Regions from separate parts of the Cellulomonas sp. P5_E12 genome, predicted to be linked through region 3. Evidence: predicted binding sites of a transcription regulator. Region 3 holds the regulator's gene; each other region holds the start of a gene.

Region 1 (6,362 bases), on a different contig from region 3:
TCCCCACCCGACAGTCCGGCGCCCGGCCGGAGCGAACGCCCGACCCCAAGAACCTGCCACCGTCAGGGGTGTCGAACAGCGCGCACGGATGAGCCCCGGCGCGTCGAGGGTGCTCACATGCCCAGCCGTAGCCGCGTGGTCAGCCGAGTTTCAGGGCCTGGGGTTTCACGGCCCGAGTTGACGCGTAGTCAGGCGCGTTCGCCGGTCCGACCCCGTCGCCTGGTGGCGCGGTCCGGTGTTTCGCCGGGTCAGAACGGCGGGTCGCCCCAGTCACGTGGCGGGGGTGGTGCGGTGGACGGGCGCAGGTGCTCGTACGACGACGCTGCTGCCAGGACGGGCTGTGGACGTCTCGCGTAGGTCAGGCCCAGTGGACTGGTCCAGGTGGAGACGCCGGTGGCTCGGTCGTACGTGACCTTCCAGCGGCCCTCGGTCTTGGCCCGGTGGTGATGGCGGCACAGGCAGTGGAGGTTCGCCTCGCACGTCTGCCCCTCACCCGACCGGCCGTGGTCGTAGGGCTCGCGGTGGTCCAGGTCGCAGCGCGCCGCGGGCTGCCGGCACCCGGGGAAGGTGCAGGTCTGGTCCCGCGCCTGCACCAGCCGGGTCAGATCTGCGCCCGGTCGGTAGGCGACAGACCCGACCTCGGACACCTGGCCCGCCGGGTCGGTCAGCACCCGACGCCACGTGCCGTCCTGGGCGAGCTCGCGTGCCATCGACGCGGGGATCGGACCGTACGACCCGAGGTGGCCCGGAGCGTCGTCCAGCCCGAGCAGGGTGGTGGCCGCGACGGTGAGCTGCACGGCGACACGCTGGCCGCCGCGCGTGGGCAGCGGTTGTCCGTCGGGCGTCGTCTGCCGTTCGAGGATGCCCACGAAGACGTCCGCGAACGCGTCCGCGCGCCGCTGGTCCGCCGTGCGCTCGTCGCCGCCGACCCGCGTCGTACCGGCGAGCGCGTCCACCGTGGTGAACACCGCCAGCGCCTGGTCGGCGGGCAGGTACGCCCCGATCCACGCCATCGCGTCGCGCACGGGAGTCAGCTCCACGCGTCGGTCCGCGCGCTGCTTGGCGGCCCGACGCTCAGCGGCCGCGGCATCCGCGCCGATCACGGCTGCACGGACGTGCCGGGCGAGCTGCGGTGCCGTCATCTCGCCGGCGGCGGCGACGGCGTCCGCCACCACACCGGCGGCGGACGCACGGTCGGCCACCGCGACCTCGTCGAGGATGACGTCGATCTTCCGGGCTCCGACCAGGCCGGCGGACCAGGCATCGGACAGCGACGGGTGTTCAGCCGCCAGCTCCGCGCGGACGACCAGCCGCTCGGCAGCCGGGCGCGTGCACACCAGGGCGCTCGCCAGCTCGTCACCGGCGACGCGGAGGGCATTCGGCCCGCTCCGGAATGCAAGCTCGCGCACCAACGACGCCTGCTCGGCCTGCGCCGCCGCGATCGTCTGCTCCCAGCCGATGATCGCGTTGACCAGGTGGGCACCAGGCAGGTCGGCGGGCTCGACCTGCTCGAGGATCCCCGCCAACGCAGACACCGAGAGCCGCGGCTCGACGACCGGGAACGCCGGGAGCATCGGCACGCCATCGCCCTGGCGGCCGCGCGCGAACGGGGTGAGGACGGCGAACGTGAACTCCGGCAGCGGGTCGGGGACGTACGGCTCCGACCAGTCGGCCAGCGACGGCGAGGGTGGCGTCGAGGGCGGCTGCGTCGGCGACGGGCGCGGATCCCAGTCCTCGGCGGTGTCGACCCACGACGGCCACGGGAGCTCGAGCTCGCCGGTCTCAAGCTCGTACAACGCCGTCATCCCCGAGACCTCCCCACATCCGCCGCCTCGTCCGTTCGTACAAGTGTACGAACAACGGCTGGCATCGACTTTCCGGCGGCGAAGCCGTGGGCCAGGGCGGCGACGACGGGGGCTGTGGGCGGCTCAGTCTCGTGGGCGGCGATCGCGCGCGCGACGGATCGGTGCCGACTGGCAACTCCGGCAGAGCCTCGAGGGCTGTTCGAACACGCCCGCCCGGTTGGCTCCCCTCGACCAGCGCCCACCAGCATCGAGGTCCGGCGGAGAACGTCAACGTGATGGGCCCGAGCGAGCTTGGGCTTGAGGTCGAACCGCCCTCAGAACCTCTCGCGCCGCCCCGACGAGCGCCCGCGAACGGCAGCGTGCGCGTTCCGAGCCGGCGGCCGACACGACCTGCTTCCAGCGGTGCGTCGGCGCCACGCGTGCGCGTGCCGACGCAGCGAGCAACCGACGACCAGCAGCGCCGTCAGCGCCGCGCGTGCTCGCGGACGCTGTCGACGACGAGCTCCGGCACGGCGTCGCCGTCGTCGCCCACCGATCGCTCTGGAAAGTCGAAGACGGCCAGCATCAGCTGCATCGGGTACGTCGGTGGACGCGCGCAGCTGCGCACGACTGCACCGTCGACGAGGAAGTCCGCCTGCTCCCGGTCCCAGTCGACCGCGTACGTGTGGAAGTCGGCGACGTCGATCGGCAGACGCACCGCCGCCCAGTCCTCGACCACGGCGGGGTCCCGGAACGGGTGCAGGCCGACGCCGACCTCCGCCGACCCGGGACGGACCGCATCCCCGAACACCTCCATCACGCAGATCTCCGCGGACCGCTCGGGCTCGTCCTCCAACCCGACCAGCCAGAACGCCACCATCGACCGCGGCGTCACCACGGCACGGGCGCGCAGCTCGAGGAGCCCGCCGGACGGGATCCAACCGCGGAACGCCTCCTGCGCCTCCTTGACCACGAGCCCGTCGCGGTAGGGCTGCTGCCCGCGAGTTCCGCCCACCGGCCCCGACCAGTTCCCGGACTGGATGCCCGAGACGCGCGTGGGCGGGCGGTGGTCGTCGGCGCACCAGAGCCCCTGCGACGGCGGGATGGACAGGTGCAGGCAGGAGTCGCGGAGCTCGTACGACGCCGCGGTCAGCGCGCGCGAGCTCCAGGCCGGCAGGTAGTGCGGCAGCCAGCGGGCAGGATCGAGGTCGGGCCCGTCGAAGTCGTCCTCGACGACCCGTCCGTCGGGGTGGTCGGCCACGAACCCAGTCTCCGACAACTCCGACCGGAAGGGCAGTCCCTCGATGACCGTCCCCCGCTGGGCGCTCGCGTCCGCGATCGCCGCACCCGTCGCAATGATCGGCGGCTGGACCCTCGCGGCCGCCCAGCAACCATCGTTCGACGCCGTGCAGGAGACCATCAGCGCGCTCGCGGCGTCGACCGCGACCGACCCCTGGATCATGACCACGGGCCTCGCGATCACCGGCGTGGCGCACATGGTCACCGCCGCAGGCCTGCGGCCGGTCCCCCGCGCCGCCCGGGCGATGCACGCGCTCGGCGGCGCCGCCACGCTCGCGGTCGCAGCCCTCCCGGTCGACGCATACCCGACGGCGCACGGCATCGCGGCGGGCATCGGCTTCGGGGCTCTCGCCCTGTGGCCCGCGCTCGCCCGGCGCCGCGGGGCGACCGGCGTCCTGCGGCCCGCCGTGGGTCTCGGCGCCTCCGCGGCGCTGGTCGGCCTGCTCGGCGTGTTCGTCGTCGAGCTGCAGGTCGACGGCGATGCGGTCGGCCTCAGCGAGCGCGCCCTCGCCGGCGCGCAGGCGCTCTGGCCACTGGTGGTCGTCGTCGCCCTACGGCGCGACGCGCGCCGAGCCCCGCCGACCCCCGAGGGCCGGCGGGGCGGCGGGCGCAGAAAGCGTCAGGCGAGCCGCTCCGACAGGACGTCGAACGCGGAATCCCACCCGTCGTAGACGCTCTCGTCGCCGGGCTCCCCACCCACGCCGTCCAGGTGGAAGACCATGCGCGTCCGCGGCCCCAGGTCCTCCAGGGTCACGGTGATCACGGGGGCGTCTTCCTCCGGGTCGCCCGGGTCGACCCAGGTGAAGACGAGCCTCGACGGCTCGACCACCTCGCGGTACGTGCCGCTCGTCGGGTAGGTGCTGCCGTCGGGCGCGACCATCGTGTAGCGGTACGTCCCGCCCGGGCGCACGTCGAGCTCGACGGAGTCGCGGGGCGTCTCGACCCCGCGCGGGTGCCACCACGCGGCGGCCTCGTCGGGGTCGGTCCACGCGCGCCAGATCTCGGCGCGCGGCGCATCGAAGATGCGCGTGATGGTGAAGGCCTTCTGCAGGGTCTGGTCCGTCTCGATCATCGGTCTGCCTCTCCTGAGTGTTGTCGGGTCTGTCGCAGTCGCTCGTCCAGCAGATCGAAGCGCTCCTCCCAGTGCCGACGGTGCCCGTCGACCCAGGCGGCGACCTCGTCCAGCGGCTCCGTGCGCAGCGCGCAGGTGCGCCACTGGGCCGTGACCGTGCGCTCGATGAGCCCGGCCTCCTCCAGCACCCGCAGGTGCTGCGAGACGGCCGACCTGCTCATCGCGAACGGCGCGGCCACCTCACCGGCGGTCGTCGGCCCCTGCGAGAGCTGCGTGAGGATCGCCCGCCGGGTCGGGTCCGCGAGCGCGGCGAACACCACGCTGAGGGCGTCCCGTTCGGGCATGTGAGCAACTCCTTAATTAAGCGACGCCTTCAACGTAGGCCGGCGATCCGACGCGCGCAACCCCTGGGGGCACACTCGATGGTGAAAGACACCAGAGGAGGAGCGCATGGGCATCGTCCGCGTCAGCGCATCGGTCTCGCTCGACGGCTTCAGCGCGGGGCCGGACACCTCCGACGCGAACCCCCTGGGCGTCGGCGGCGAGCGCCTGCACAGGTGGCTGTTCCCCGACGACGGGACCGCCGCTCACGCCGACGACGCCTCGGTCGCCGCCCGGCAGCGCGCGAGCACCGGAGCGGTCGTGGTCGGGCGGCTCACCTACGACATCGGCGTCGAGCTCTGGGGCGACGTGCCCTTCCCCGTGCCGACCTTCGTCGTGACGCACCGGCCGCACGCGCCGCGGGCGATGACGAGCGCCGACTTCACCTTCGTCACCGACGGGATCGCGAGCGCCGTCGAGCAGGCGCGGGCGGCCGCGGGCGACCGGGACGTGCTGGTCATGGGCGGGGCCGCCGTATCCCAGCAGGTCATCGCCGCAGGGCTGGCCGACGAGCTGCTGCTCAACCTCGTGCCCGTGCTGCTGCACCGCGGGGAGCGACTGCTGGACCACGTCGGCGGCGGGTTGACCGAGCTGGAACGCACCGAGGTCGTCGCGACGCCGCAGGCCACCCACCTGCGCTACCGGTTCCTCCGCTGAGCGCAGCGCACCCGCGCGTGACACGCTGGGCCGATGGCGCCGACCGACCGCGAGAGCCCCTCCATCGCCCGCACCGTCGGCCGGATCGCGCTCGGCGCGGGCCTGCTGTTCGCGGGTACCAGCCACCTCAGCTGGAGCCGCACCGAGTTCCGCGCGCAGGTGCCGCCGTGGATCCCGCTCAGCACCGACGCCGTCGTCGTTGGGTCCGGGGTCGTCGAGCTGGCGCTCGGCGGCGCGCTGGTCGCCCTGCCCAAGCAGCGCGTCACCGTCGGCGGGATCGCCGCGGCGTTCTTCGTCGCGATCTTCCCGGGCAACATCTCCCAGCTGGTCACGCGCACCGACGCGTTCGGCCTCGACTCCGACCGTGCGCGCGCGATCCGCCTGCTGTTCCAGCCGCTGCTCGTCGTGTGGGCGCTGTGGTCGACCGGCGCCTGGCGGGCGTGGCGCCAGCGGGCGGCCGGCTAGCCCGGAGTCACGGCCGTCGGCAGCGACGCCTGCCGGCTGCGGTCCGTCGACCGTGCGCGCGCGATCGAGCGCGCGATCCGGCCGGCGTCGATCCGCAGCTCGCGAAACATGCCGCTGATCGGGTTGGTGTAGCCGGTGAAGTACAGCCCCGGCGCGGCCGGGCGCGGACCGTGCGCCGTCGGCAGCCCGCGGTCGTCGAGCACGCCCAGGTCGCCCACGAGAGCCTCCAGGCCGCGGCGGTAGCCCGTCGCCGCGAGCACGACCTCGGGCGTGATCCGCGACCCGTCCGCCAGGACGACCTCCGCGCCGTCGACCGACTCGACGGCCGCGACGGGCTCGACCTTCCCGGCCTGCACGGCGGCCAGCAGACCGACGTCCTGCACGGGCACCGACCCCTCCATGACGCGCGAGTACAACCCGGTGGTCGGGCGCGGCAGGCCGTACCGCGCCAGGTCGGGGACCTCGACGCGCGCCACGGCGCGGGCGATCGCGTCGACCACCGGCACGGGCAGGTGCCGCACCACGATCCCCGTGCCCTGCGCGGGCCAGCCGAAGTTCGACCGACGCACGATGTGCGGCGCCGTCCGCACGGCGAGCCGGACGCGCGACGCCCCGCCCTCGACCAGGTCGACCGCGATCTCGGCGCCGGTGTTCCCGACGCCGACGACGAGGACGTCGCGACCGCGGTACGGCGCCGGGTTCCG
Region 2 (6,362 bases), on a different contig from region 3:
TGCCGAACTCGTCGAGGAAGAACCGCTTCCCCGCCACCATCTGCCGGGCCATCGCCTCGCCGCCCGGCATGTTGGTGTCGGACTCGACCCACATCCCGCCGACCGGCACGAACTGGCCGGCCGCGACCTTCTCCCGGATCCGCGCGAACAGCTCGGGGTAGTACTCCTTCATCCAGGAGTACTGCTGCGCCGACGAGCACGCGAACACGAAGTCCGGGTCGGCGTCCATGAGGGCGATCACGTTGGAGAAGGTCCGGGCGCACTTGCGGACGGTCTCCCGCAGGGGCCACAGCCACGCCGAGTCGATGTGTGCGTGGCCCACCGCGTAGGCGTGGTGGGCGCTCGCCGAGGCGGGAGAGTCGAGCAGCGGCCGCAGCGACTCGCGGGCGGCGCCGGCGGAACCCGCGACGTCGTCGGGGTCCACGGTGTCGAGCAGGTCCTCGAGCCCGACGCGGATGCTCGCCCGCCGGGTCGAGTCCACGGGCAGTGCCTTCATCAGGCCGACCAGTGCGGTCAGGTCCTGCAGGAGCTCCCAGACGGGGACGTCCCGCAGCGCGATGTCGACGCGCCCCAGCACGTAGTGCGGGTCGGTGCCGGCCGTGGCGAGGTCGCCGTACGGGGTGGGGACGAACCCGAAGCTGCTCGCGATGTCCGGGTTGCCCGCCGCCTCGACGAACACGTCGACGTCCGGGCCGCCCGTCCATGGCACCGCCTGGTTCAGGGGCGAGACGCCCTTGATCGTCGTCCCGTCCGGCCGCCAGACCAGGCCCTCGGCCTGGAACCCCGGACCCGTCCGGGTGAACCCCAGGTCGATCACCAGCTCGACGACCGTGCCCTCGCCCGGCCAGCCATCGGGTAGCCGGCCGGTCACGTGGAACCAGGTGGTGCTCCACGGCGCGCCCCACGCGAGACCCGGCACCACCGACGCGAAGTCCTGGCCGACCGCCTCTCGGAACGGCACCGGCTCCCCGGGAGCGGTCCACGCGGTCAGGTCGAGCGGGACGCGATCGCGGTAGACGGCCGGGGCGATCCGGTCGGCCACGAAGCGGTCGATCCGGGCCTCGGCGAGCAGGGGGTTGCCGTGCATGGCGCTCCTTCTTCGGGACGGGTGGGTGTCAGCCGCCCGTCGCGTCGATCATCCCGTGACGACGAAGCCCGCGCGCAGGAGCGCCTCGTCGCGCGACGACGGGCCGACCAGCAGCTCGAACTGGCCGGGCTCGACGATGCGCTTGCCGGCGGCGTCGACGATCGTGCAGTCCGCGACCGGGAGCTGCAGGCCGACCGTCACGCGCGCGCCCGGGTTCACGAGCACCTGCTTGTACGTCTTGAGCTCCTTCTCGGCCCAGGTGACCGTGGTGACGGTGTCTCGCACGTAGACCTGGACGGTCTCGAGGGACGGCCGGTCGCCGGTGTTGTGGAGCGTGACCTGCGCGCGGACCGTGTCGCCGGCGCCGAGCACCGGCTCGACCACCCGCAGGTCCTCGTACGTGACGGTCGTGTAGGACAGCCCCTCGCCGAACGCGAACGGCACCCGCTGCGTGAGGTCCGCGTACCGCGTCCCGTGCTGCGCCGGGAGCTGGTTGTAGTAGATCGGCAGCTGGCCGACGTGCTCGGCGAAGGTGATCGGCAGGCGGCCCGACGGCTCGATCTGGCCCAGCACCAGCTCCGCGATCGCGCGGCCGCCGCGCATGCCGGGGTTCGCGGCCCAGATGATCGCGGCCGCGTTCATGGCGCTCGGCGGCAGGACGTGCGGCTTGCTCGCGATGACGACGACGACCAGCGGCTTGCCGGTCCGTGCGAGGGCGTCGAGGAGGGCGACCTGCCCGCCGACGAGCTCGAGCGTGGCCGTGGAGCGGCCCTCGCCGACGAGCTCGATGCGGTCCCCGACGACAGCGACGACGACGTCTGCTGCCTCTGCCGCTTTGACGGCCTCCGCGATGAGGTCGGCGTCCGGCGCCACGGGGATGACGACCTGCGGGCGGGGCTGGCCGTCGGGGAAGAACTCGCCCTCGGGATCGGCACCCAGCGTGAGGATGTCCGCGCCGCGCGCGTGCGTGACGGTCCAGCCTTCTGGTGCCTGGGCGCGGAAACCGTCCAGGACCGTCTGCGTCATCTCGCGCGGGTGTCCGTCGGGAAGCCAGTCCGCCTGGCCCGAGGCGCCGGCCCAGTCGCCGAGCTGCGTGTGCTGGTCGTCGGCGTTGGGGCCGATGACGGCGATGGTCTTGGTGGTCTTGTCCAGCGGGAGCGTGCCGTCGTTGGTGAGCAGGACGAGGGAGCGGCGGGCCACCTCGAGATTGAGCTCGACGTGCTCGGCGGACCCGATGACCTCCTGCTGGCGCTCCACGGACGGGTGCCGGGCGTCCTCGAACAGCCCGAGCTCGAACTTCAGCGTGAGGATGCGGCCGACGGCTGCGTCGAGCGCGGACTCCTCGAGCATCCCGCTGCGCACGGCCTCCTGAGCGCCCTCGAAGAACCCCGGCGTCGTCATGACCATGTCGTTGCCGGCGCGGATCGCCGCGGCCGACGCGTGGGCGTAGTCGGGCTGGATGTGCTGCTCCCAGACCATGCGGCCGACGTTGTCCCAGTCGGTGATGAGCGTGCCGGTGTAGCCCCACTCGCCGCGCAGCACCTCGTTGAGCAGCCAGTCGTTGATGGTGATCGGCACGCCGTCCATCGACTGGTAGCCGAGCATGAAGGTGCGGCAGCCCTCGCGGGCCACGCGCTCGAACGGCGGCAGGAACCACGAGCGCAGCTTGCGGCGGCTGATGTCTGCCTCGCTGGCGTCGCGACCGCCCTGCGTCTCGGAGTAGCCGGCGAAGTGCTTGGCGGTGGCCAGGATGGCGGTCGGGTCGGACAGCCCGTCGCCCTGGTAGCCGCGGACCATCGCCGACGACAGCTCGCCGATGAGGAACGGGTCCTCGCCGAACGTCTCGCTCACGCGACCCCAGCGCAGGTCGCGGGCGATGCAGAGCACCGGCGAGAACGTCCAGTGGATCCCGGTCGCCGCGACCTCGACGGCCGTCGCGCGAGCCGCCCGCTCCAGCAGGTCGGCGTCCCAGGTGGCCGCCATGCCGAGCTGCGTCGGGAAGATCGTCGCGCCCTCCCAGAACGAGTGCCCGTGGATGCAGTCCTCCGCGATCAGCAGCGGGATCTGCAACCGGGTCTGCGCCGTCAGCTCGTGCGCCTGCCGGACCCGCTCGGGCGACGTGTGCAGGATCGACCCGACGTGCAGGTTGAGGACCAGGTCCTCGACGCCGTCCTTGGCGTTGAGCTGCATCATCTGCCCGACCTTCTCCTCGAGCGTCATGCGCCCGACGAGGTCGGCGACGCGCTCCGCGACGGGGAGGGCTGGGTCCTGGTACGGCGCAGTCATGTGACGTCCTGTGGGATTCTCGGATCGATTCGAATGTCTGCGCGCAACCCTAGAGGAGCACCTGGTGACCCACGAGTACGACGTCGTGCGAGCGGCGATGAACGACGGTTCGCTCTACGTCGACTACGGGCCGGGGCTCGAGGCGTTGGAGGCCGAGCGGGTGGCCGGCAAGGAGCTGGCCTACGACTTCAACCACTCACGGCCGGGGGATGCCGCCCTGCGGACCTCTCTCCTGCAGCAGCTGCTCGGGTCCGTCGGCGCCGGCGCCTGGATCGAGCCGCCGTTCCACGTCTCGTACGGCTCGCACGTGCACGTCGGCGACGGGTTCTACGCGAACTTCAACCTCGTGCTCGTCGACGACGCCGACATCGTGATCGGGGACCGCGTGATGATCGCGCCGAACGTCACCATCTCGACGGCCGGCCACCCGACCGTGCCCGAGGAGCGCGTGGGCGGGTGGCAGTTCTCTCTGCCCGTGCGGATCGAGGACGACGTGTGGATCGGCTCGAACGTGGTGATCCTGCCCGGCGTGACCATCGGCGCCGGGAGTGTCATCGGTGCAGGCAGCGTCGTCACACAGGACGTCCCGCCGCGCGTCGTCGCCGTCGGGGTGCCGTGCCGCGTGCTGCGATCGGTCGACGAGCCGCGCGGGGAGTAGGGCTCGCTCGTCGTCGCAGCCGTCGTACGCGACGCCTCGCACACACCTGACCGGCGCCCGATTGCGCTCGCCCCCTCGCACTCGAGCTGCGGGTTCTGCACCTCGGGCACTGCGCGGCCGCGCTCCCTTCCTCGGCCAGCCGCCGTGTCGGTGCAGGTCAGGGGCGGATGTCAGTGGTCGATCGTACACTTGTTCTATGCCCGGATCGGGTGGTTGGTGTAGGCGGGGAGGTGGCGAAGATGACCGCGGTGCTGGCCGAGCCCACGCGCGATCACCTCGCCGGGTACGGCACGGACCGCACACGCACGGCTCCGGATGAAGCCGGGACCCGGGCCGCAGCGAGCCTGCCGACCACCCCGTTGCCCGGCGCGCGACACGCCATCTCGCCGACGAATCACGCTCCCTCTGCGTTGGGGTGGGCGGACTCGGGTCATGGTGCTCGCCCAGGTGCGGCGCCCGTTCCCGGGCCGGGTGCGCGGGTGATCGATCTGGCGGCGGTGGAGGAGTTCCCGCTGCCCGATGTCCGCGTGGCGGACCTGGTGGCGATGCTCGCGTCCGTGCCGGTTGCCGAGGTGTCTGGGGCGGCCCTGGTGAACGCGGTCGCGGCCACGCAGCAGGCGATCACCATGCTGCAGGCGCTGCAGGGCTCGTTCGCCCGCGAGCTCGGGGCGCGCACCCCGGATGCGTTGCGGCACGTCCCCGATGAGCTGGCGTGCGCGCTGGTGTGCACGAAACGGGCCGCCGAGCTCGTGTTCCTGCGCGCCTGGGGTGCCGCCCAGCACCCCGCCCTCGGGGACGCGTGGGCGGCCGGCGCCATCGAGGGGCGCAAGGTCGACGTGATCCTGGACGAGGTCTCCAAGGCCGGTGCCGGCATCGACCCCCACGACCTGGACGTCGCGGTGGCCGACGCGGTGCACCGGGCCGGGGACCTGACCGCCCCGCAGCTGACCCGGCACCTGCGCGCCACGCTGATCGCGTTGAACCCGGGCCACGCCGAGAAGCGGCGCGTGGCCGAACGGGACCGGCGTGGGGTGTTCCTGGACCTGGCCCCCGACGCGATGGCCCGCCTGATCGCCTACCTGCCCGCCGCCGAGGCGACCGCCGCGTTCACCGCGATCGACGCCCTGGCCGGGCACGCCACCCTCGACGGGGACGAGCGGTCCGTGGATCAGCGGCGGGCGGACGCGTTCACGGACGTGTTCACCGGCATCCTGGACCGGCAGAGCACCCCGGACGGCACCCCGCTGCCCCGCAAGCACGGGCAACGCGTCGCCGTGCAGGTCACCGTGGCCGCGACGACGTTGCTCGGCCTGGACGACGCCCCCGGGTTCCTCGGGTCCTATGGGCCGATCCCGGCGCAGGTCGCCCGCGAGCTCGCCCAAGACGGCACCTGGCGACGCGTCCTGACCGACCCAAACACCGGGCTGGTGTGCTCCGTGGGGACCGACGCCTACCGGCCGGGCGCGGACCTGACCCGCACCATCCAGGCCCGGGACGTCACGTGCACCTTCCCCGGCTGCCGGCAACCCGCCACCCGCTGCGAGATCGACCACCGCATCCCCTACGACCACGACCGACCACCCGATGGGCATGACCCGCAGACCTGCGAGGCGAACCTGCACGCGTTGTGCAAGCACCACCACCAGGCCAAGACCGAAGGCTGGTGGAACGTCACCCACAACCCCGCCACCGGGGTCTCGACCTGGACCGACCGACACGGACTGACCTACGCCCGCCACCCCATCCCCGTCCACATCACCGCCGGCGCGCTCGAACACCGACCCCCACCGCCACCGCGGCCGGACCTCGGCGACCCACCCTTCTGATACCGCGGGCCTTCAGGCTCGCGTGCCGCCCCCGCGCTTCGGTCGTCTGCCGCAGGATGTCAGGCGGCTGTCCAGCCCAGTGGCGGTGCGATCGACGTCTCGGCGTTCTCGCGGATGCGTCGCCGTGGGTGCGCCGAAGGCCTCGCTCGTCCTCTAGGTTGGCGCGCATGACCGGCGCCGAGCGCATCGCTGTCCTGTCCGACGTGCACGGGAACCTCACCGCCTTCGATGCCGTGCTCGCGGACATCGATGCCCGCGGGATCACGACGGTGCTGAACCTCGGCGACGTCGCGGGAAAGGGTCCGCGCGGATCGGCCACCGTCGCCCGCAGCCGCGAGCGGTGCGCCGTGACGGTCCGAGGCAACTGGGACGACTTCCTCCCGGTGTCGGGTCAGCACGAGGACACCGCAATTCGGTGGTGGCACGACGAGCTGACGGCCGAGGACCGCTCCTGGCTCGCCGGGCTCCCGCTCAGCCACGACCTGGTGCTCGCCGGCCGGCGTAT
Region 3 (6,362 bases):
CAGCGCCGAGCAGGGCGAGGACGTCCTCGGTGTCGACCGTGCCGAAGCCGCCCTGGATGGCGAGCCCGTGGGCCCGTCCGTAGCCCGACGACCCGCGCGGGTTGCCGAACACCACCGCGTACCCCGCCTCGGCCAGCACCTGCACCTCGTCGAAGAGCCCGTGCGTGTACTGGGCGAACGGACCGCCGTGGATCATGAGGATGGTCGGGTGGGGGCCCGCGCCGAACCGCTCCTGGTCGGGCGTCACCACCCATCCGTGCACCTCGTAGCCGTCCGCCGCGGTGGCCAGCAGATCCGTCGGCACGCGCACGCGACCCGTCGCCCGCAGCGGCGCCGAGAGATCGGTGCGCACGTCGACGGCGCCCGTGCCGAGGTCGAGCGACAGCACCTCGCCGGAGGAGTTCGGCGACGAGGCGACCACGACCGCGCGCGCGGCGCCCGACGCCACCGCGGCGCCGGAGACGACGAAGGTGCCGCCGACCAGCGTCGTCGCCGTGCCGTCGGACGCGAGGCGCACCAGGTGCTGGGCACCACGACGCTCGACCCCGACCACCGGGTCCCCGTCGACCTCGACGAGCACACCGGTGAGCTGGTCGGCGTCCAGGTCCGTCAGCCGTTCCGCAGGACCGGCCGCTCCGCCGAGCGCGAGCCGGTACAGGCCCGTCTGGGCTGCGACGAAGTCCCGGCCGGTCGGCCCGAGGTCGCTCGCGAGCAGCCACAGGGTCGAGCCGTCCGCCGACGGCAGCACCGAGTCGACGCCCAGCGGGCTTCCCGCGTCGGCGTCCGTGAGCGGCACCGGCGCCGCCGGGTCGCCGTCCGGCGCCGAGCGGACCAGAACGGCGTCGCTGCGCAGGTCCGACTCGCGCGTCGCGTGCCGGAACGAGACACCGACCAGGGCCTCGCCCGACGGCAGCCACCGCGCGCCGGAGACGCCGACCTCTCCGGCGGTCAGAGCGACGGCGTCCGGCAGGGCAGCCGGCCGCTCGCCGTCGGCCGGGACGTCGACGACGAACACGTGCTGCGGGCGGTCGCGCAGGAAGCCGACGCCGTCGGAGCGGTACTTCAGCTCGGTGATGTGCCGGGGATCTTCCGCCCCCGGCTTGCCGTCCGTCTCGTACCGACCGGACTCGGGAACACGGGCGACGAACGAGATCCGCGTGCCGTCGGGCGAGAACCGCGGCTCGGCGGCGCCCAGCGGCGCATCGGTCAGCTGCACGGGCTCGCCGCCGGCGGACTCGACGAGGAACACCTGCGGCTTGCCGTCGGGCTCGGCCCGCAGGAACGTCACCCACCGGCCGTCGGGCGACACGTCGGGAGCCGTGTCGCGGTGGCCGCGGGTCAGGGAGCGCGGAGGTTCGTCACCGACGAGGTCGACCGACCAGAGGTGGCCGGTGTACTCGTCGCCGGTCAGGTCGGGCCGGAGGACCGAGACGATGGCGCGGGTGCCGTCGGGAAGGACGGCGGGCGGACCGGGGACATGGAGGAGCTCGAGGTCGGTGGGAAGCACCCGACGAACCTACGTGCTCCCGCCGACAGAGGACGAGGCGTGCTGGAGCTCGGCCGTCAGGTCGTGCGGGCGGCCTCGTCCTGCGGCTCGACTGTCGCGTCGGGCTCCTCGTCGTCCTCGGTGCCGTCACGCTCGGCACGCAGGACCGTGATCGCGGCCTCGAAGTCCTCCAGGGAGTCGAACGCCTGGTACACGCTGGCGAACCGCAGGTAGGCCACCTCGTCGAGCTCCCGGAGCGGTCCCAGGATGGCCAGCCCGATCTCGTAGGCGTCGATCTCCGCCGAGCCCGCGCCTCGCAGGGTCTCCTCGACCTTCTGTGCCAGGAGCGCGAGGTCGTCCTCGCTCACCGGGCGGCCCTGGCAGGCCTTGCGCACCCCGCCGGCGATCTTCTCGCGGCTGAACGGTTCGGTGGCCCCGGACCGCTTGACCACCGAGAGGCTGGCGGTCTCGACCGTGGTGAAGCGACGGTTGCAGTGCGGGCACTGACGCCGGCGCCGGATGGTCGACCCGTCGTCCGAGGTCCGCGAGTCGACGACCCGCGAGTCCGGGTGACGGCAGAACGGACAGTGCACCGTGATCCCCTTCGAGCTGGCACGCCCGGCCGAGAGGTCGGCCGGCGGCAATGGCGTCGGAACGCCCCCGTGACGCTAGGCCACGGTCTGCGACGGTGCAAGGTCGACCCGCGCCAGCACCCTGACGTGCACGCGAGCCGACGAGAGGAACGACGAAGCATGCACGAAGGGCGGCCATCCGACGATGGCCGCCCGTCGCGGGGACGCCCCCGTCCCTTGTCACGGGCCGACTCGCCTCGGCGCCGCGCAATACTGCGGGTCCAGAGCGGGATGCTCCCGCACCCCGGGTCCCGCACCCCTGGCAAGCCCCCCAGCTCGCCTTGTGAGGTAAGGCTAACCTAGCAAGCGACGCCGACGGTAGCAACCGCGTCGCCGGCTGACGGCGCTCGGCCTTCACTCCGTCCGGACGGCGCGGTCGCTCCTCAGCCTGCAGGGACGACGATGACCTGACCGGCCATGAGGCCGGCGTCGGGCAGCTCGTTGAGACGGACCAGGTCGAACACCACGTCCCGGACGTCCTCGGACGGGCCCGCGACCGATGCGGCGATCTCCCAGAGGGTCTCCCCCGGCTCGACCGTGTGCCGCACGACCTCCTGCGCGCCCACGGGACCGTCGGCGGCGGCGCGGCTGCCGAGCAGCGTCACGAGAGCGACGACCACGGCGGCGAGGACCCAGAGCACGGCGCGGCCGCGAGGGGTGAGGCGGAGGTGCGCCGCTGCGGGTCGACCGGCGTCGGCCGCCCGGCTCACAGCCGCGGTCCGACGCGCGCCGGCCGTCCGGCCGGCGCTGCTCGGCCGGGTGCTCGGCGTCGCGAAGCTCGACATGCTCGACAAGGTCGGCATCYCCGGTCCCATCACCATCGCGCTCATCACGTCTCTCGTTCCTGCTCGGCCCGGGCTCCCGGGGTACCGCTGATCGTCGAACGCCTGTTCGTCGAACGTCTGTACGATGTCTACCAGCATCCGGTGACACTGTCGAGACACGATCGAACAGATGTTTGATCTTCGGTCCCGAAATCCCTAGGCTGGCGATGCGGCACAAGCGCACCACGAGCCACTGACACGCCCGCCGGGAGGTTCCCGTCAGCGCAGGTCACGGGCCCGGGAGCGCGGGTGGAGCAGGCGGAGGAGGCGGAGCGGGCCGAGAGGCGGCCGCCCTACGGAGGAGGAGCGCAGTGACGGACTCACGGGACACGTCCCAGCCCGAGCAGGACCTGGCGACGATCCACGCGCTGCCGGACAGCGCGCCCGGTCCGGACGGCCTCACGGCGCGTCAGCGGCTGGTGCTCGACACGATCCGGTCGTCGGTCGAGTCCCGCGGGTACCCGCCGAGCATGCGCGAGATCGGCGAGGCCGTCGGCCTGACCAGCCCGTCCAGCGTCAAGCACCAGCTCACCGCGCTCGAGCGCAAGGGCTACCTGCGCCGGGACCCCAACCGCCCCCGCGCCATCGAGGTCGTGCACGCAGACGACTCGCGCGGTGTCGGCACCTGGACGGCGCCCGACGGCAGCCGCTCGAACTTCCCCGACCAGGCCGACGGCGAGCGCATGCCGGCCCCGTCCTACGTCCCGGTCGTCGGTCGGATCGCGGCGGGCGGTCCCATCCTGGCCGAGCAGGTGGTGGAGGACGTGTTCCCGCTCCCCCGTCAGCTGGTCGGGGACGGCGACCTGTTCCTGCTCAAGGTCAGCGGCGACTCGATGATCGACGCCGCGATCTGCGACGGCGACTGGGTCGTGGTCCGTCGGCAGCCCGTGGCGGAGCAGGGCGAGATCGTCGCGGCCATGATCGACGGCGAGGCCACGGTCAAGACGCTCAAGCGCATCGACGGCCACGTCTGGCTCATGCCGCACAACCCGGCGTACTCGCCGATCCCGGGCGACGAGTCGACCATCCTCGGTCGCGTCGTCAGCGTGCTGCGCAGCCTCTGACGCGCCTGCCGGGCCACCCTCCGACGAGGGCGGCCCGGCAGCTCACTCAGAATCCGAACTGCCGGGCGACCGCGCGCACCGCGTCGGCCGACTTCCGCAGCCCGGCGAGCTCGCTGTCGGACAGCGGTACGGGCAGGCGTTCGCCCACACCGTGCGCGCCGACGATGGCGGGCACCGACAGGCACACGTCGCTGATGCCGTGGAAGTCGTCGAGCAACGACGAGACGGGAAGGACCCGGCCCTCGTCCTTGACGATGGCCTCGATGATCCGCGACCCGGCCAGCGCCACCGCGTAGTTCGTCGCGCCCTTGCCCTCGATGATGCGGTACGCCGACTCGACCACCTCGCGCGTGATGCTCTCCCGCACCTCGGCGGTGAGCGGACCGGCCCCGCCGGCCCCGGTCCACTCGAGCAGCGGGACGGAGCCGATGCTGGCGGACCCCCAGAGCGGAAGCTCCGTGTCGCCGTGCTCGCCCGCGATGTAGGCGTGCACGTTCTGCACGGCGACGCCCGTGTGCTGCGCGATCAGGTAGCGCAGCCGCGACGAGTCGAGCACGGTGCCCGAGCCGAACAGCTGGGCGGGCGGCAGCCCGGAGATCTGCAGCGCCGCGTAGGTGACGACGTCGACGGGGTTGGTCACCATGACGTAGACCGCCTCGGGCGCGACCTCGACCAGCGCCGGGAGCACCTTGCGGACCAGACCGATGGTCGCCTCCGCGAGCTCGATCCGGGACTGCCCGGGCTTCTGCTTCGCACCCGCGGTGAACATCACGACGTCCGCGTCCGCGCACACCGCGATGTCGTCGGAACCGACCACCTGCGCCATCGGCATGAACTGGATGCCGTGCCCGAGGTCGAGCGCCTCCGCCTGCACCTTCGCCGCGTTGATGTCGTACAGGGCCACCGAGCGGGCGGCCCCGCGCATCAGCGCGGCGTACGCCATCGTCGATCCGACGGCCCCCGCGCCCACGATCGCGAGCTTCGACGTGCGGCGCGCGCTCCGGTAGGGGGCCATGCCGACGTCTTCCATGTCCAGGCTCTCGGTCATCTTGCTTACCTCCGGGTCGTCGACCCGACGAGGCTATCCGGCGGTGGCGAGCCGCTGCAGCGCGGAGACGGCCACGGCGCGGTCGGTGGTCCGCCAGAAGTCGGGCAGCGACCGCGTGAGGAAGCTGCCGTAGCCGGCGGTCGCCAGCCGGGGGTCGAGCACCGCCACGACACCACGGTCCTCGCTGGTCCGGATCAGGCGACCGGCGCCCTGGGCGAGCAGGAGAGCGGCGTGGGTGGCGGAGACCGCGAGGAAGCCGTTCCCGCCCGCCGCCTCGATCGCGTCCGAGCGGGCGGAGGTCACGGGGTCGTCGGGCCGCGGGAACGGGATGCGGTCGATGATGACGAGACGGCAGGTGGCGCCGGGGACGTCGACGCCCTGCCAGAGCGACAGGGTGCCGAACAGGCAGGTGGGCTCGTCGGCGATGAACTGCGAGACGAGGGTCGGCAGCTGGTCGTCGCCCTGGACGAGGATCGGGACGTCGAGGCGCTCGCGCATGGCGGCCGCGGCCGCGATCGCCGCGCGGCGCGACGAGAACAGGCCGAGCGTCCGGCCGCCGGCCGCGGTGACCAGCTCCGCGATCTCGTCCAGCTGCGCGTCCGTGGCCGGCTCGCGCCCGGGCTTCGGCAGGTGCCGCGCGAGGTAGAGGATCCCCTGCTTCGGGTAGTCGAACGGGCTGCCGACGTCGAGCCCGCGCCAGGGCTGCCCGGCGGGCGCGGCGCTCGGTGCGCCGGCCAGCGAGGTGGGTCCGACCGGCTCGGCGTCGGGGCGCACCTCGAGACCGACCGCGCGGGCGATCGGGTCGAACGAGCCGCCGAGCTCGAGGGTTGCCGACGTGAGCACACCGGAGCGACCCGCCAGCAGATGGGTGCGGATGAGGCCGTTGACGGCGAGCGGGGCGGCGTACAGGCGCGTGAGCATGCTGCCGCGGCGGTCCTCGCTGCGGGAGCACCACAGGACGGTGTGCCGGTTGTCGTCGGGGTCCGCGGCCATCCGGTCGGCCACCTCGTGCAGCGCGAGCATGGTCGCCTGGGCCATCTTGCGGCCACCCTCGGCGGGCGCGTTCGGCCCGGACTCCGGCTTGAGCACGCTGAGCAGCGCGCGCGTGGCGTCGCGCACGCTCGCCACCGCGTCCCGGGCGGCGGGCGGCAGTCCGTCGCGGAAGCGCGCCTCGGGCAGGCCGACGAGCACGGTCGCGAGCGCCTGGCTCGCGGCGTCCAGGTCGGTCGTCGGGACCCCGCCGTGCCGTCGGGCCAGGCGGGCGGCGTGCTCGATGGTGGCCACGGACAGCTCGGAGGTCGCCTGGGC

The links. The regulator LexA, encoded in region 3, represses DNA repair genes until DNA is damaged. The targets are predictions, from matches to a motif close to TCGAACANNTGTTCGA.
Region 1: a site for LexA is predicted at 1,841-1,856, ahead of ACXJKA_RS14170 (DUF222 domain-containing protein). Genes of this name have one in related genera too.
Region 2: a site for LexA is predicted at 4,213-4,228, ahead of ACXJKA_RS15670 (DUF222 domain-containing protein). Genes of this name have one in related genera too.

Annotation. Positions count from the first base shown of each region.
Region 1 covers NZ_JBFUMP010000017.1:12,017-18,378, reverse strand. The annotation lists gene ACXJKA_RS14170 (DUF222 domain-containing protein) at 249-1,805, opposite strand; gene ACXJKA_RS14165 (glycoside hydrolase family 16 protein) at 2,269-3,045, opposite strand; gene ACXJKA_RS14160 (DUF998 domain-containing protein) at 3,089-3,754, shown strand; gene ACXJKA_RS14155 (SRPBCC family protein) at 3,703-4,155, opposite strand; gene ACXJKA_RS14150 (ArsR/SmtB family transcription factor) at 4,152-4,499, opposite strand; gene ACXJKA_RS14145 (dihydrofolate reductase family protein) at 4,606-5,193, shown strand; gene ACXJKA_RS14140 (DoxX family protein) at 5,227-5,658, shown strand; gene ACXJKA_RS14135 (flavin-containing monooxygenase) at 5,655-6,362, opposite strand, start outside.
Region 2 covers NZ_JBFUMP010000019.1:48,512-54,873, reverse strand. The annotation lists gene ACXJKA_RS15685 (alpha-mannosidase) at 1-1,087, opposite strand, end outside; gene ACXJKA_RS15680 (exo-beta-d-1,3/1,6-glucosidase) at 1,136-3,373, opposite strand; gene ACXJKA_RS15675 (sugar O-acetyltransferase) at 3,438-4,031, shown strand; gene ACXJKA_RS15670 (DUF222 domain-containing protein) at 4,511-5,857, shown strand; gene ACXJKA_RS15665 (metallophosphoesterase family protein) at 6,025-6,362, shown strand, end outside.
Region 3 covers NZ_JBFUMP010000011.1:52,086-58,447, forward strand. The annotation lists gene ACXJKA_RS11050 (S9 family peptidase) at 1-1,507, opposite strand, end outside; gene nrdR (transcriptional regulator NrdR) at 1,564-2,079, opposite strand; gene ACXJKA_RS11060 (LysM peptidoglycan-binding domain-containing protein) at 2,502-2,903, opposite strand; gene lexA (transcriptional repressor LexA) at 3,254-4,006, shown strand; gene ACXJKA_RS11070 (L-lactate dehydrogenase) at 4,053-5,054, opposite strand; gene ACXJKA_RS11075 (ATP-dependent DNA helicase) at 5,088-6,362, opposite strand, start outside.